Regions from separate parts of the Ornithinibacillus proteolyticus genome, predicted to be linked through region 1. Evidence: riboswitches for the same ligand, from Rfam matches in the RefSeq annotation. Region 1 holds a riboswitch; each other region holds the start of a gene.

Region 1 (5,418 bases):
TCTACACCTAGAAGTAAAATGTTGATTGATTTTTTGTCGTTGAAAATGCTATTAATCTCTTCTTGCCTTTTAGGGTCTTTATCACGATCCAATGGTTCATGCATGGTGTTAACCGTATCGTGTATTTTATCCCATACATACCATGCAAATCCTCCACCAGCTAGTAGAAGGAAAAGAAAAATCCCACCGACCCAGTATAACCATTTTCGTCTTTTCTTTTGTTTAAGTTCTTTCCTTGATTCCGCCACTGTCATTCTCCTTAATTGTTAACTATTGGAAATATTATATCGAATCCTGTCATTTTAGTCTATTGCAAAATAGGATTTATTACTCATTATTTTTGACTAATAGAATAGTGTTAATCGTATAGTGATTTAGTTCCTCCAAAAAGTAACAGAACGATTAGCAGTAATTAGGAGCAATATTTACTTTTCAATTGGGTTTCAAGTTAGTATGTTATTCTAAGAAAACTTATTTATATTATCGTTATCATAATAAATATATGATAAGAATAGACATGCATAGAAGTATATAAAATGAATTTGTTCTTTATAAAGAATATAAATACGTTAATAAGTACAAAAATATAAGTAATCTAAAGAAATATAAAGATAATCCAATAAAAACGTTCTTTATAGTGAATATTTGCCGGAATTTGAGGTTTTCATTTCTAAGTAAATTATCCTATACTCCAATTAGATTGTTCTTTATTAGGAACGAAATGAGTCTTATTGAAGAACGATAGTGTTTAACTGGTTAAATACATATGGAAAGAGAACGATTACCAAACTCTTTCCCGACACTTTTAAATTTGCGCAGATTTAAAGGTGAATTGTTCTGTAATTAGAATTTAAATTAGGGAGATGAACGAGAATGAGTATGAAGAAAAAGTTAGGTATGGGCATTACATCAGCTGCTTTAGGTATTGCATTAATTGGTGGGGGTACGTTTGCATACTTTAGTGATACTGCTACACAAACGAACACGTTTGCTTCCGGTACAATTCAACTTGATGTTGATCCAACTGTACAAGTAGAAATGAATAATCTTAAGCCTGGAGACTGGATGCCAAGATCGTTTGAATTACAAAACAATGGAACGCTTGATATTAAGTATGTTGACTTAAAAACAGATTATGCGGTTACAAGAAATGGTGAGGCTGTTAGTAATGAATTAGCAGATGCATATGCAGAACAACTTTATGTGCAATTCTTAAAGAATACTTCTGGGAATGCAGATTATGAAGTGTTGTTTGAAGTAAGTTTAAAAGACCTTCGTGATTTAACACCAGAAGATTTAGCAACAAAAGTAAATCTTGAAAACATTATGGTTGAAGAAGGGTATAGATACTGGGAATGGATTGTTTGGCCAGTATTTGGCAAATGGATAACTGTTGATCCAGTATTTGAAGATGTATCAGAAGAAGTATATGGTATTGGAGCTGGCGATAAAGCTAACTTTGATGTTCAATTCCGTTTCAATGATACTGGTGTAGCACAAAATGAACTACAAAATCTAGATTTAGAGCTTACTTGGACATTCGAAGGTTTCCAAACTGACGGAGAAGAAAAGTAATTTTTTGATAAACAAGAGGCTGGGGCATAACGAAAATATAGGTAATAAAAAACGAACTACCACCACATTAGCCCCGGAAATATACTGGAAGTAACCGCAAGTATATTTCCGGGGCGGGTATGATGCGCTAACTTTCATGTTCCGTTTTTTCTATGTTAGAAATAGTTTTGTCCCAGCCTCATTCCTTATTTATTAACTATCCTGGTTAATCGAAGTTTTGGAATAACGATGATAGTTAATAAAGGGGAGATAGGGGGAAGAATATGAGACAGTCACGAGTAGCTAAGTATCGGAAAAAACATAAAAAATTAATCATTCTCATGCAATTATTAGCTATCCTATATGCTTCTATCGCATCATTATCGCTCGTTACCTCAACTACTACGGCTCATTTTAGCTATACAAGTCCTAAGGTGACGACTACCATTTCTACAGCAAGTAACTGGTGGGATGGAAGTGAGTTAGCATTCCTGGATAATGCAACAGATGTTATACATAGCTGTCCACCAGTTGAAATCCAAGTCCAGATCAAGAATATTGGAGACGGTGACATGGCGGGTCCAACCGAATACAAAGTATTTTATTCTGAACAAAAAGGTAACCCTGAGAAACTGGGCAAAGAAATTGCAAATGGATTGATCCAACCATTAAATGCTGGTCAAGAAATAAGCCTTACATATACTGCAACAGAAGAAGGTTGGTATCAATTTATGGCGTATCAGCTACCAGGCTTTCATGAAAATGAAGAGAATAGAACGGAAATATGGAGCAATAAAGTAAAGGTACAATGCCCGCCACAAGATAAAAAACAGGAAGAAGATGCTGCTATCAATGAGGAAGAAGTGAGTGAAAATGAACCTAAAGAGGAAGAAATAGTAGAAGAGCAAACCGTCACACAACCAGAAGAAGAGAATGAAGATGAAAATAAGTCTAGCACGAAAAAAGATAATGCTAATGAAATAAAAGAAGTAGAGGAAAAACCAGTTGAAGAAAATGAATCGGTTCAATCAGAGAGTGAACCGATGGAAGAAGACACTGTGAATTCATCTGAGGAAGGAGAAAATTAAATGAATTTAAAAAAGGTCGCAAAATGGACTGGAAATTTGCTTACGTATGCCATGATGGCTGTACTAATCTTTTTAGCGTTTACGGTTGTTGCAACGAAAGCTTCAGGGGGAGAACCAGAAATTCTAGGCTATCAATTAAAAACGGTATTATCAGGATCAATGGAGCCAGAATTCAATACCGGTTCTATTATCGCAGTGGAGCCTGGTGGAGACATGACTCGTTTTCAATCGGGGGATGTTATCACATTCGTGGAAGAAGATGGAAAGTTAATTACCCATAGGGTCATAGAGGTAGTAAATAGTGGAGAACATGTTATGTATCGAACGAAGGGAGATAATAATGCTTCCCCAGATAGTAGCTTAGTACTTTCTGAAAATGTCGTTGCCCAGTATACAGGCTTCACTATTCCTTATCTAGGATATGTTGTTAACCTTGCACAATCCCAAAATGGAGCATTTTTACTATTAATACCAGGATTCATCCTAATCGTCTATGCCGGTTTCACTATTTGGCAAGCAGTTCGAGAATTAGAGGCTACGAATAAAAAACTAGCTAAACAAATACAGGAAAATAGTACGGCATCTTAATATAATTTTGATAGTTTTGCCTTAAGGGGGCGATGAATTGAAGCGGGTAATGTTGATTAGCTTGGCATTCGTTATCGGGTTTATTATGCTACATAATCCTTTATTAACGATGGCCGATGATTCCGATACAACAATTAATGACAAAGCAGAAATAGCAATCTCGCTTTCACCTAATGATATGCTTTTTAATGTGAATAATATGAAACCAGGAGACTGGGCACCAAGAACACTTACAGTTATGAATGATGGGAAAAATAATTTTCACTATCAGATAAGCATTAGCAATGAAGGGGAAGCGAAACTATTTAATGAACTTCTAATCGAAATGGAAGGGGGGGAAGGGATACTATATGAAGGTAAACTAGCAGAATTGGAAACGTTACCGAAGAGATTTCTTGCTGCTAACACATACGAAGAAATAGACATCACCGTTCGTTTTCCGGAACATCTTGGTAATGAGTTTCAAGGGTTAGCTGTTCTTTTTAACATGTCGTTTGTAGCAGAGGCAGCTAATAGTACCCCTGGTACGGGGGACTCTGATGGTGAAGATAATAGCACAACAGAGAAAGATGTAAAGCTTGTGGGGGGTAAAATAAATGATGGAGATAACACAGCAGGATCGCCACTTCCTAAGACAGCAACAAATATGTTTCATTATTTATTAATTGGTACCTGTTTACTTCTAGCTGGCTTAATCCTTTATATCATTTCTAGAAGATTGAAAAGAGCACGGATGAGTAGGGTATAGTATATCGAAAAAAGTAATATGATTGGTTTGAACCTCCTACAAAACTAGTTCCATTCTGACAAAACAAGACATACATAAAATACTAGTTCTTTAGTATAATAGATTTAGAAATAAATTCCATCTATACAAAGGCAACCTCATTGAAAGATGGGGACGCAAAGTCACAGGTCCAATACTGGATGGCTGGATTGCATAGATAAGTATGGGGGACGGGAATTTGAATAAAATGATCGGTTTAGACTATGAGTGGATTTTGTTAATTAAGGAGGCAAAAAAACAGGGGATGACCGTAGAAGAAATACGACTATTTCTAGCGGAAGCAAAGCACCATGCATAATTCTTTTGTTGTATTTTTGTACTTAATATAGAACTGCTCACCTGTTTGTGATATAATTTCGCTTGAAAGAGGTGAGTCGAATTGATCGGAGAAAAAATCAAACAATTACGCAAAGAAAAGAAAATGTCTATATCTGAGCTAGCAGAAAAAGCAAATGTTGCCAAGTCGTACTTAAGTTCAATCGAACGTAACCTCCAATCCAATCCATCTATTCAATTTATCGAGAAAATTAGTGCTGTTCTAGGTGTATCTGTAAATGAGTTAATTAATACGAAAGACTCCATAGAATTGGAGGATTTAGACGGAGAATGGCTAGAAATCGTCAAAGAAGCGATGGAATCTGGTGTTTCGAAAGAAGACTTTAAGAGTTTCCTAGAATTTAATAAGTGGCGAAAAAATAATAATTAGAAACCGTAGATTATACTGCGGTTTTTTTATTGCTTGTGATATAGTAGGATATAAGATTTTGGACAAGTATGGTGAAATGATGAATCGTAAACCTATTTATTGGCTTCTTCCGATCGTATGGATGGCTGTCATTTTCTTTTCTTCTGCGACCCCATATGAAAAACAGGATATGAAGCCATTACTAGCGAGCATTATTGATTTTTCTTTTTTAGAACCGTATTTTAGTTGGGTTTCATTTACGTATAATCAAACAGAGGTAAGCATTGCTGCACTTGGTGTAGAAGGATTTATCGAATTTTTTCTTCGTAAAGGAGCACATTTCGGTGCATTTTTCCTATTGATGATTCTGTTTTGTATAGCATTTCGAAGGACAGTACATTGGAATTTACATAAAATTCTAGTTGTCTCATTTGGATTAACGATTGCATATGCTATTATGGATGAATTACATCAAGGTTTAACACCAAATAGAACGCCTTTTTATGGAGATGTAGTAATTGACGGAATCGGAGCTAGCATGGCATACTTCATTCTACTAATCTGGTATAAAAAATGGAAAAAACTATAAAATTTAATAATTATAGTAAATATCTCATAGATTTCATGGTATACTAGTTTTTATATTAAATCATAGTCAAGGCGGTAATTTCATGGTTGAGCGTGAGTTTTTTAAGAATATGATGAAAAAGGTAATT
Region 2 (5,418 bases), on a different contig from region 1:
TAATTTTAATACCACGCTATAAGCTCTCCGGAACCCCCGGCATAGCCAGGGGTTTTCAAATGACACAACAATAAAAAATTGGCGTACCAATTATTATCTGGTACGCCAATTTTTTTATTATAAACCTCTAAAATCTACTAATTAACGAAGTAATTGTAATACACCTTGAGGTTGTTGGTTAGCTTGAGCTAACATTGATTGTGCTGCTTGAGTTAGGATGTTATTCTTAGTGAATTCCATCATTTCTTTAGCCATATCAACGTCACGGATACGAGATTCAGCAGCAGTTAGGTTTTCTTGAGAAGCACCTAGGTTGTTGATTGTGTGCTCAAGACGATTTTGAACTGCACCAAGACCAGAACGTTGTTCAGAAACAGATTTGATAGCAGCATCAATTTTACCTACAGCAGCATCAAAATGTGAGCTTTCTGTAAAGCTAGATACATCAATATCTTTTACTTCTAATGCTTCAGCACCCATATCATTAATGTTTACAACAAGGTTTTGGTTTTGATTAGCACCGATTTGGAATACTAATTCGCTTTCACCTGCAGCAAAAGATCCATCTAGTAAGCCTTTACCGTTAAACTGAGTACGCTCAGCAATTCCATCAATTTCTTCAATAAGTGCAGTGATTTCATCTTGGATTGCAGATAAATCATCACTTTCTTGAGTTCCAAGGTTACCCGCTTGTACAGTTAACTCACGCATACGTTGTAAAATTGAATGAGTTTCAGTTAAAGCACCTTCAGCAGTTTGGATTAAAGAAATACCATCTTGAGCATTCTTAGATGCCATTTCTAAACCGCGAATTTGTCCACGCATTTTTTCAGAGATTGCTAGACCTGCAGCATCATCTCCAGCACGGTTGATACGAAGACCAGAAGATAGTTTTTCTAAAGAGTTTTGAGTAGCTCCTGTGTTTACACCTAATTGACGGTGTGCGTTTAATGCAGAAATATTGTGATTGATAATCATGTTTACATACCTCCATGTATTTTGTTTTTTTCGCGAGTCACATCCATATGTCTCGCATCTATAACAACTCGTATTAGAGTTATTAACTAAGTGAAGTAAAATGTTTGGCCAAAACATTTACCACATCATCATGATGTTGTACCTATTATATCGGCATGAAAAATAGATGTTTAATCTTTTTTATAAAAAAATTATTCTTTTTTGTAGAAATTTCTTTTCCCACTATTCCAAACAACAAAAAAGCCCATGGTACTATACCATAGACTCCCCACAACCTCTACTAGAAACTAACTTCTTTCGCTTCTCCACCATCATCTTCTCTAGTATTTGGTGTAACAATTCGCGGTCTTCCTCGTACGAATTTGTAAATACTGCGCTATATCCAAATCGATCACTTTCCTGATACACTTCCTTCCGAACGATTCTCCCCTTCAAAATAAACACCGTATCCTTTAGGGAAAAACGAATCTTTATGGTCATGTCATCGATTATCGGATATTCAACACCACACACAAACGTTACACCGTCAAGACTGACATTTTTTAAGACCCCTTGTATGAAATTCGGATTCAATTTCTCATTATCTACATCGAGAAATTCAACAAAACAGGTGATCCCCTCTACACTTACCTGGGCATTTCCGCTTAGCGTTACACTAGTAAAAATAGGATGGTTCTCCACTTCGTTCCTATCTAAAGTAGTGTCATCTTTATCCTGCTGCTTTTTCATTACCTGTTTAATAAGAAAGAATAATAGCAATATGAATAGAAAAGCAACAACTAGAATAAAAATCCAAACTTTATCATCCATTTCAAACACCTCCTTATTTAAGTAAGTAGGTTTTCGAAAATACCTAGGTCCACTATCACATTAGAGAAACGCTCATTTGGTTGTCCTTTAACGAATGTATTCGTTTTTCTAAGTTGGCGGGAAAGCAGTTTATTTTTCCCATCTGCTAATAAAAAGGAGAACCAAAGAAAAGGTCCTCCTATCATACTCTAGTCCCAGTTTCCTTCGGTAGCTAGGCTGCCATAACAATAGTGCTTTAGGCCCTCGGCTTTGCGTCCTTCCCTTTCGGATAAGTTTGCCTTTTTCGTAAAACCTCTATAGTTGGTCCTATTATACTAGAAGACTTTCCAAAATTCGACATTTTTTAATTGAATAGTACAATACACCTATCTCATTACAAACAATTAATCCAAAAGACCTATCAAAACTAAATAAAAAAAGCGTGCCGAAGCACACTTTTCTCAATCCCTATCTTATACTAAAAACTTCCGATCCTTCCGATTGGTAAATCGCATAAAGATCAACAAGGATAACAGCACTAAAATCATTAATAATAAAGAAAGTGCTGCCCCAAGCTGCCAGTTCATTTCCACTAAGAATGCATCACGAATAACATTTCCAACCATTAATAGCTTGCCACCAGTAAATAAGTCGGTAACAACGAACACACTAATTGCTGGTACAAATGTGATAATAAATCCAGCCAAAATACCTGGGAATGTTAATGGTAGTGTAACATTTAAGAATGTTTTTACCGGTCCTGCCCCTAAATCCTCCGATGCCTCCAAGTATGTTTTATCTAACTGCTCGATGGAGGAGTATATCGGTAAGATCATAAATGGAAGGAATCCGTAAACTAATCCGAGAATGACGCCACCTGGTGAATACATTAGTGCAAGCGGCTCCTTAATAAACCCTAAATCCATTAACACATTATTAATGACACCTTGATTGTTCATTAAAATAATCCATGCATACAAACGAATCAATAAATTGGTCCAAAACGGTACCATGACAAGCAGCAGCAATAGATTTTTCCACTTACCAGCATTAGCAATAAAATAGGCAAATGGGTAAGCAATGAATAAACAAACGATTGTTGCTATCAGTGCCCACCATACCGATTGCCAAATTACTTTTGCATAAAGTGAGCTAAAAGCAGAAGAATAGGCTTTGAAGCTAAATTCATAAATAATTGCACCAAAATCACCATTTGTCGTGAAGCTGATCACCGCAATAAAAATGACTGGGATAACTAAAAATAAGGTTAGCCAAAATAAGCTAGGGGATAACAATAAATAAGCCTTTTTAAAATTTCTAATCATTTCTCATATCCCCTTTCTTTCGCATATTTAGGCCAACAATGGTGACCACGATGAACATGATTACGATAATAATCGTAGAAAGTACGTTTACTTCAGGTGATACACCTAATCGAACCATCGAATAGACGAGTACTGGTAATGTATTATCGCCTGGTCCTAGTGTAAAGAACGAAATAACAAATTCATCCAACGAAATCGTAAAAGCTAGCAATCCGCCAGCTAAGATACCCGGAAAGATTAATGGAAAAGTAACCTTCCAAAAGGTTTGCCACTCATTAGCCCCTAGGTCTTTTGCCGCTTCCTCCAATGAACTATCAAAGGATGATAGTCTTGCTAGAACAACAAGCATGACATACGAAATCGTGATGGCGACATGTCCTGGTATCGCTGTATTTAAGCCTAACGAGACATTTAGAATCCCATAAATGGCAAGTAAAGCAACCGCAACGACAATATCCGGAATGACGACTGGAATATAGAATAGAAACTCAACAGCCTTTTTCCCAATAAATGTATAACGATAGAGCGCTAATGCTGCTAGCGTCCCTAAAATGGTTGCGATGACAGTTGAAATTACTGCTAGATATAGACTATTCATTGTTGCATTAATCAACTGGTGATTTTGAAAGATAGAGCTATACCAATCTAACGTAAATCCTGTCCAAACTGTTCCTAATTTAGAATCATTAAATGAATAGATGATAACGAACATAATGGGAATATAAAAGAATAAAAAGACGAGTAGGGAAAACGAAAATAATAGTTTCTTCGTTCTAGGTCTCACATTTTCCACCTACCTTCCAAAGAGATAAAACACGATAAATGTGTATGTTTCTGGCGCCTAAAAACTAGACATAGGATAAGAGGTTGTCTATAAGGGGATAGTCCCTCATCATGTTATGAGGGACCCTCAAGCCTTTTGACAGCCTCTTTATTTACTTCATTATTCAACCTTTGCTTCTTGGAATAATCGGTTCATATATTGCGTCCGTTCTGAATCTAGTGGTATATTCCACTCCGTACGCTCAATTACTTCATCAGGGAAGTTTAAGCCAGGGCTATTTTTAATTTCATCTGGTAATATCTCAACAGCCGCTTCATTTGGATTTCCATAAGGAATAAATTCAGATAGTTTAACACTTACCTCTGGACGAAGTAGGTAGTCAATAAATACCTCAGCCGTATATTTGTTTTTCGATGTTTTTGGAATTACCATTGCATCTAACCAAACAACGCCGCCTTCTTCCGGAAGAACAAAGTCAATGTCTTCATTTTTCAACCATGCTGTAGCAGCTGATCCGGAATAACCATGACCAATCCATGCTTCTTCTCTAACAAATCGGCTGGATGGTGCAGCATCAAATGCTAATACATTCGGCATAATTTCTTTTACTCTTTCGAAGCCTTCCTCTAATTGTGCTTCTGTTGGATCATTCATGTCATTACCCAATAATTGTTGTGCCATGTTAGAAACTTCTTTGGATTCTTCTAGTAGTACTAATTTCCCTGCATATTCTGGGTTCCATAAATCCTCCCAGCTAGTAGGGGCTTCTTTAATATATTTCTTGTTATATATAATTCCGTCGTATCCATACATAAATGGAACGGAGTATTTATTCTCAGCATCAAACGGCATGTTTCGCCATGCATTTGCGATATTCTCATAATTTGGTATGTTATCGAAATTTATTTCTAGCAATAAGTCATTATCTACCATTTGATTCACATAATAATCGGAAGGAAATACTAGGTCATAAGCAACCGTACCGCTTTGTACTTTTGTCAGCATTTCATGGTTTGAATTGTAAGTAGAATATACAACATCTACACCATACTCTTCTTCAAAACCATCAATTACTTCTTGTGGAATGTATTCACTCCAGTTAAATACGATAAGTTCATCACTTAATTCCTGCTCTCCACCAGCATTATCCGAATCACCATTAGATCCACAAGCTGCTAGAAATAATACAATCAACAAACTAAATAGTGCAAATACAAAAGACTTTTTCAATCTTTCCCATCTCCAATCTCTACATTTTAATTTATGTTATTTTTTTAGAACAACCGAATTATTAGGACTCCAGCTGACATAGATATCATTAGTATTGGTTAATTCAGCCATATTATCATGGGATTCATTAACCGTCAGATCCTTACCGTTTGGCATGGTTACTACGATTTTCGTCACAGAGCCAACATAGATTTTTTCCTTGAACGTACCTTTTACATTATTCAATCCTTCAATCGGTGTACTGCTAATCTTTAATTTTTCAGGACGTACCGAAATAATGACTTCCTCATCCTTCGTCACATGAGCAGTATT
Region 3 (5,418 bases), on a different contig from region 1:
TATGCTTGCGAGATTCATTGCATCGCTATCTCGTAATATACCTGTTGTAGCATGGTCTTTAATTCTCTTGATTTCATTTGGACAGAATTCATTGACTGGTTTTCTAGCATTATTTGTTGGAACTCTAGGGTTTTTAACGAGAGCATTTATTGAATCGATTGATGAAACTAATCAGAGCTCTGTAGAAGCATTGACGGCTACTGGGGCAACCTATTTCCAAATCGTTAGTAAAGCCGTCCTACCACAAAGCATTCCACAAATGCTTAGCTGGATATTGTTTATGATTAAGACGAATATACGTAGTGCTACACTAGTTGGAATACTAACTGGAACAGGGATTGGCTACCTGTTTGATTTATATTATAAGAATATGAACTATCCAGTAGTTGCCTTAATTACTGCTACTATCGTTATTTCAGTTATTGTAATTGAATTGATATCTAACCAAATACGGAAGGTGATCTTATAATGGAAGTAGGTTTGAAACCTTCTACTATAAAACGAACAAAAAGCGGAAAAATTGATATTAAATCCGGAAACAAGATAGATTTAGTTATCAAATGGACCATTTGGATACTGACTATATTAACTATTCTAGCATTTTTCTTTTTTAACTATATGGGCTTGCAGATAGAAAGAGCCGTAACGGAAACCTTACATAATCTTAGGGTAATGTTCTTTGAACCTACATTAAATCATTTTAGTTGGGGAGAAGCCTTCTATCAAGTTGGTGTAACATTAGGTTTAGGGATATTAGCTACAATTTTAGGCGCAATTATTGCTTTCTTTTTAGCTTTAATGGCAGCAGAAAATCTATCCAAACCTTGGTTGTCTAAAACAGTGAGAATTTTAGTAGCGTTTATTCGCGCAGTACCAACTGTTCTCTGGGTGCTAATATTTGCTATTGCAGCAGGACTTGGTAGTGAAGCAGCAGTTCTGGGGATGTTATTCCACTCTGTGGCGTACCTAGTGAAAGCATTCTCTGAAGCATTTGAAGAGATAGATCCTGGTATTTTAGAAGCATTAAAAGCAACAGGTTCTAATTGGTGGCATACGATCATGCACGGGATTATTCCATCTACCTTTACCTATTTACTATCTTGGACATTTTTACGTTTTGAAATTAACTTCTCCGTTGCAGTTGCCATGGGAGCAGCAGCTGGAGCAGGCGGTATAGGCTTTGAACTTTTCATGGCATCCGGCTTCTATTATGACCTTAGAGAAGTAGGTTTAATCACATATCTTATTCTAATCATTGCCATTATACTAGAATTTATCTCCACTCGCTTGAAGGACCGATATTTTCCTTCAACAGTGAAAAACTAATTAATCCTATAGCCGAATACGATTATAGAATCCTAAAACCTTTGTATAAAGGAATAATATCCTTTATACAAAGGTTTTTATATTAGTAGAAGGAATAAAAGTGTGATTATTCAGGGTATAAAGAACTAGTTGTTTTGCGCAATGAAGACGGAATACAGGAACACGCAAATATAAAAACTAGTAAACGAAAGCGGTCATCTTCTAACGATGTTCATCGATAATTTTGCATAAAACCTTGCCAAGAAAATAGGGGAAATACGTTTAATCGATACCATTTCCGGGTATAAAGTACTAGTTGATGTTTTAGAAATTATAATATTGTAAAACAATTCATGAATATATTGTCAAATTATTGAATTTTTGTAGAATTGGTGTAGAATAGGTAATAAGTAATAGTAATTAAATACCAGATGTGTTGAAAAAGGCAAACTATTCGAAAGAGTAGGACGCAAAGCAAAGGGTCTAATGTTGAAAGACGATGATCGCCTGGCTACCAAAACAGTTTTTGGCTATTCACATATTTGAATAGCTTTTTCTTATGGTATGCAATGAATCATCGTAGTGAAGGAAGCTCCCAATATGTATACACTTATACGATATCAAAAACTACAATTGTCAAACCTTAATACAGGTATGATATTTCAAGTGGAGTGAAGGATATGGAAATCATCAACAATAGATATAGGTTAAAAGAACTTATTAAACAAGAGAAGCATGTCATGGTTTATTCAGCATATGATATGCGCAAAGAAAACAAAGTTATTCTGTTAAGCTTATTAAATAATGAATATTTACCAAAGCCTCTGATCGACTTTTATATCACTCGTTTCCTGGATATTAAACGTATAACGAGTAAAGCAATTATCCGAAATTATAGCTTTAATAAGGTCTTCTATATTGATAACAAACGACAGGTAGACTCGCAATACTTTTTTACTTCGGATTATATTCCGAGAACAGGAGACTTGTTCCAGGCAACAAAAAACATGACATTTGATGAGATTATGGATTGTTTTGTAGAGATATGCTCAGCAGTATACTCCCTCCATTTAAAGGGGTTTGTTTATGGTGCATTAAACCCCTATACTATTCGAGTATTGAAGGGGGAAGGACACTCTCAAGTGCTACTAACGGATATCGCTACCATACATATGGAACAATTAACCCATGCAGAACGAATAGAATACCCGGTATATCAATCACCAAAGGTCTTAGCAGGAGTGCCAGAAGATGCGGAATCAGATAGGTATGCTTTAGGTGTTATTCTACTCGCACTCATAACGAAAACACCTACTATAGAAGAACCTAAAAAACAGTTCACCCCGCTGCTTGAGAACTCGAATGACAAACGAGTGAAACAACTTATTCCTGTTGTGAAAAAACTATTAAATACCGAAAATGAAAATACTTATACCAACCTCTATGAAGTAATCGTAGATATAAATACAGTACTGGGTACGAACTACTCGATTATAAAGAAAGAAGAAATATATGGGTTAAATCTTTATACTAAGCTTGTTGGTAGAGAAAATGAAATGAAGACTGTCATGAGAGCGTATGAAAAGATGATTGCCTATCAGCCGGGGAAACGGATCTTTTTCGTTCAAGGTGTCAATGGTGTAGGGAAAACTCGTTTTCTACGAGAAGCTACCTTTTTACTTGGGCTAAGCAAAGCAAGTGTTTATGCGAGCTATAGCTTGAGTCATACATCCACAGATAGTAAGGAAATGTGGATTGATATTTTACGAAAATTAATCATGGAGACAGATAATACCATAGTAGAGAAATATAATACTGAATTAATTAAGTATTTCCCAGAACTTATGGATCAGAATTATAACGATTCGCTTAACTATGCTAATGAACATCATACAAAGTATCGACTTCTAAATCGCATTGCAGGTTTTATCAATGAAAGTATCCAAAATCGGCCAACGGTAATGATTATCGATAATATTCATCTCGCAGATGAATTTACAATTGATACGTTTAACTATTTATGTACAGAAGTATTAGAGAATACGAATTTGACTTTAGTTTTTTCATGTGAGGATCGAGCGGTTTCACCGAATTCAGTCGCTTCTGAATTTATCTATATGATGAAAAGGCGCCCTGATACAGAAACCATTCGGATGGAGCAATTAGATGAACAACAAACAGGAGAAATGATTCAAAGCATTCTATCCATTTCCTTTACACCTAAAAAACTCTCAAGCAGAATTTATAGTCAGTCCTATGGTAATCCGTTATTTATAAAGGAAATTATAAAAGACTTGTATAGCCGTCGAATTCTTTATGTAAGTGAAGAAACTGGAAGATGGCAAATTGATTTACCAGAGGAATCAGAGGACTATAATCTCTTAGATTTGCCAAATAATATTGAGCATGCATTAGTCAACCAATTGAAGGATCTTGATCCGGAAAAAATGGATATTCTAACAAGTATCTCCATATTTTCTAAGCCAATTGCCACACACATAATAGAGAAGCTCTTACCAAATACACTGATGGTGGATGAACAATTAGAGGAATTGGTGAATAAGGGAATCTTGCAGCGGCTAATTGATGATAGCTCTTACTTATATGATTTTCGCAGCAAGATATTGAAGAACGTTGTGTACGATAGAATTTCCCAGCAAGAGAGGATATCGAAGCATCAGCTAGCAGCAACTAGTTTAGCAGAATTGAACGGAATGGATTTGGAGAAGAACCTCGATGAAATTATTTTCCATTTTTCAAATGCTAGAAATAAGGAAAAAGCAAGAATCTATTACCTTGAAAAAGCTAAGTTGATGAAGGGTAGATGGAATACGAAAGGGCAAATTGAAAATCTAAGAAAAGCGCTCGATATAACAGTTAATCCTGTAGAACAAACAGCATTTTATCTTGAGATAGGATCGTTATTAACTGACACAGGAGATACCAGATTAGCTTTTGAGTATTTGGAGAAGGCGGAGAGACTTGCACTGGAAGAAAACCATGTGGACCATTTAATAATGGCATACTTACATCTAGCAAATGCGAATCACGCAATCTATCAGCTTGCCAAGGTAAGAGAGTATATCGAGAAGGTAGAACATATTTTAACAAGCCATCCTAATGAAGCGGCAAGGTTAGAAGTGAAACGTCTTCAAGCTATCTTGCTTACCGAGGAGAATCAAATAGTAGAGGCAGCAGCTCTTTTTGAAGAATTAATTGCAGAGTGCGGTAACAAATTTTTGGAAATAAAGGGGAATGCATACAGAACATTAGGATTTATTTTTGTACACTTAGGAAAAGCGGAGGAGGCTTTAGAGGCCTATCATGAGTCTTGTAAACTGTCAGAAGAAGCTCAGAATGCAAGAGCTATGCTATTATCGCTCAACAATATAGGTGCGCTTTATGCAGAGGTCTATGAAGATTATGACAAAGCGATGGAATATCATTTAGAGGTTAAACAGCTGAGTGAGGAATATGGCATTTATACAAGTGAAGTATTGGCACTAATCAATATTGCAGAAGCCTATCTCAATCAATTCGATTATAATACGGCATTTGAACACTTTAACCAAGGGTTAACGAAGGCAGAGCGTTACAATCTCGTTCTGGAGAGGTATATGCTATTAAATTATTTAACACAGGTGAGTTTAGAGCGAAATAATTTTGTGGATGCCTTAGAATATTACAATAAATTGCAAGTGGACTTACAGGATAATCCAAATAAGGGCTTTGACATTGGTGGTTATTATCAAACTTGCGCGAAGCTGTATCAGTCTCTTGGTAATTATGTAGAAGCAGAGCGTTATTCCCAAAAAATAATCGCGTTCCATAGTGAGCATGAAAATATGATGAAATATACTGCAACTGCACAAGTCCTCATCAATCAATTACGAGAGCCGGAACAAGACTTCGATGATTTTTTAGTGAAACAAATTGTGAAGGTTATTGACAAAATTACAAACAAGTCAAGTAGCATTGAACGACTATGCGAAGCTATCCAGCATCTTAGTAGGAAGGGGAAACACCACCAAGCGGCGGAATTACTTTCTATGGTAGAAGACTTAGTTAGTGAGGACACACCATATAGATTAAAGGCTATATATGAGCATGCGA

What was found. Region 1 has a riboswitch for cyclic di-GMP ahead of AAIB49_RS16885 (anti-repressor SinI family protein). Riboswitches for the same ligand answer to the same signal wherever they lie in the genome.
Region 2: linked by a shared signal. The riboswitch ahead of AAIB49_RS09305 (PilZ domain-containing protein) and the one ahead of AAIB49_RS16885 (anti-repressor SinI family protein) in region 1 are both predicted to bind cyclic di-GMP.
Region 3: linked by a shared signal. The riboswitch ahead of AAIB49_RS14165 (diguanylate cyclase) and the one ahead of AAIB49_RS16885 (anti-repressor SinI family protein) in region 1 are both predicted to bind cyclic di-GMP.

Annotation. Positions count from the first base shown of each region.
Region 1 covers NZ_JBCPXV010000050.1:15,159-20,576, forward strand. The annotation lists gene AAIB49_RS16860 (LCP family glycopolymer transferase) at 1-248, opposite strand, end outside; gene AAIB49_RS16865 (TasA family protein) at 874-1,575, shown strand; gene tapA (amyloid fiber anchoring/assembly protein TapA) at 1,839-2,642, shown strand; gene sipW (signal peptidase I SipW) at 2,643-3,230, shown strand; gene AAIB49_RS16880 (LPXTG cell wall anchor domain-containing protein) at 3,268-3,978, shown strand; cyclic di-GMP riboswitch class I at 4,099-4,174, shown strand; gene AAIB49_RS16885 (anti-repressor SinI family protein) at 4,205-4,315, shown strand; gene AAIB49_RS16890 (helix-turn-helix domain-containing protein) at 4,397-4,723, shown strand; gene AAIB49_RS16895 (VanZ family protein) at 4,782-5,291, shown strand; gene AAIB49_RS16900 (hypothetical protein) at 5,374-5,418, shown strand, end outside.
Region 2 covers NZ_JBCPXV010000015.1:72,926-78,343, reverse strand. The annotation lists gene hag (flagellin Hag) at 142-978, opposite strand; gene AAIB49_RS09305 (PilZ domain-containing protein) at 1,231-1,788, opposite strand; cyclic di-GMP riboswitch class I at 1,992-2,077, opposite strand; gene AAIB49_RS09300 (ABC transporter permease) at 2,241-3,092, opposite strand; gene AAIB49_RS09295 (ABC transporter permease subunit) at 3,085-3,876, opposite strand; gene AAIB49_RS09290 (ABC transporter substrate-binding protein) at 4,036-5,106, opposite strand; gene AAIB49_RS09285 (ABC transporter ATP-binding protein) at 5,143-5,418, opposite strand, start outside.
Region 3 covers NZ_JBCPXV010000032.1:5,308-10,725, forward strand. The annotation lists gene phnE (phosphonate ABC transporter, permease protein PhnE) at 1-469, shown strand, start outside; gene AAIB49_RS14160 (ABC transporter permease subunit) at 469-1,326, shown strand; cyclic di-GMP riboswitch class I at 1,740-1,824, shown strand; gene AAIB49_RS14165 (diguanylate cyclase) at 1,986-5,418, shown strand, end outside.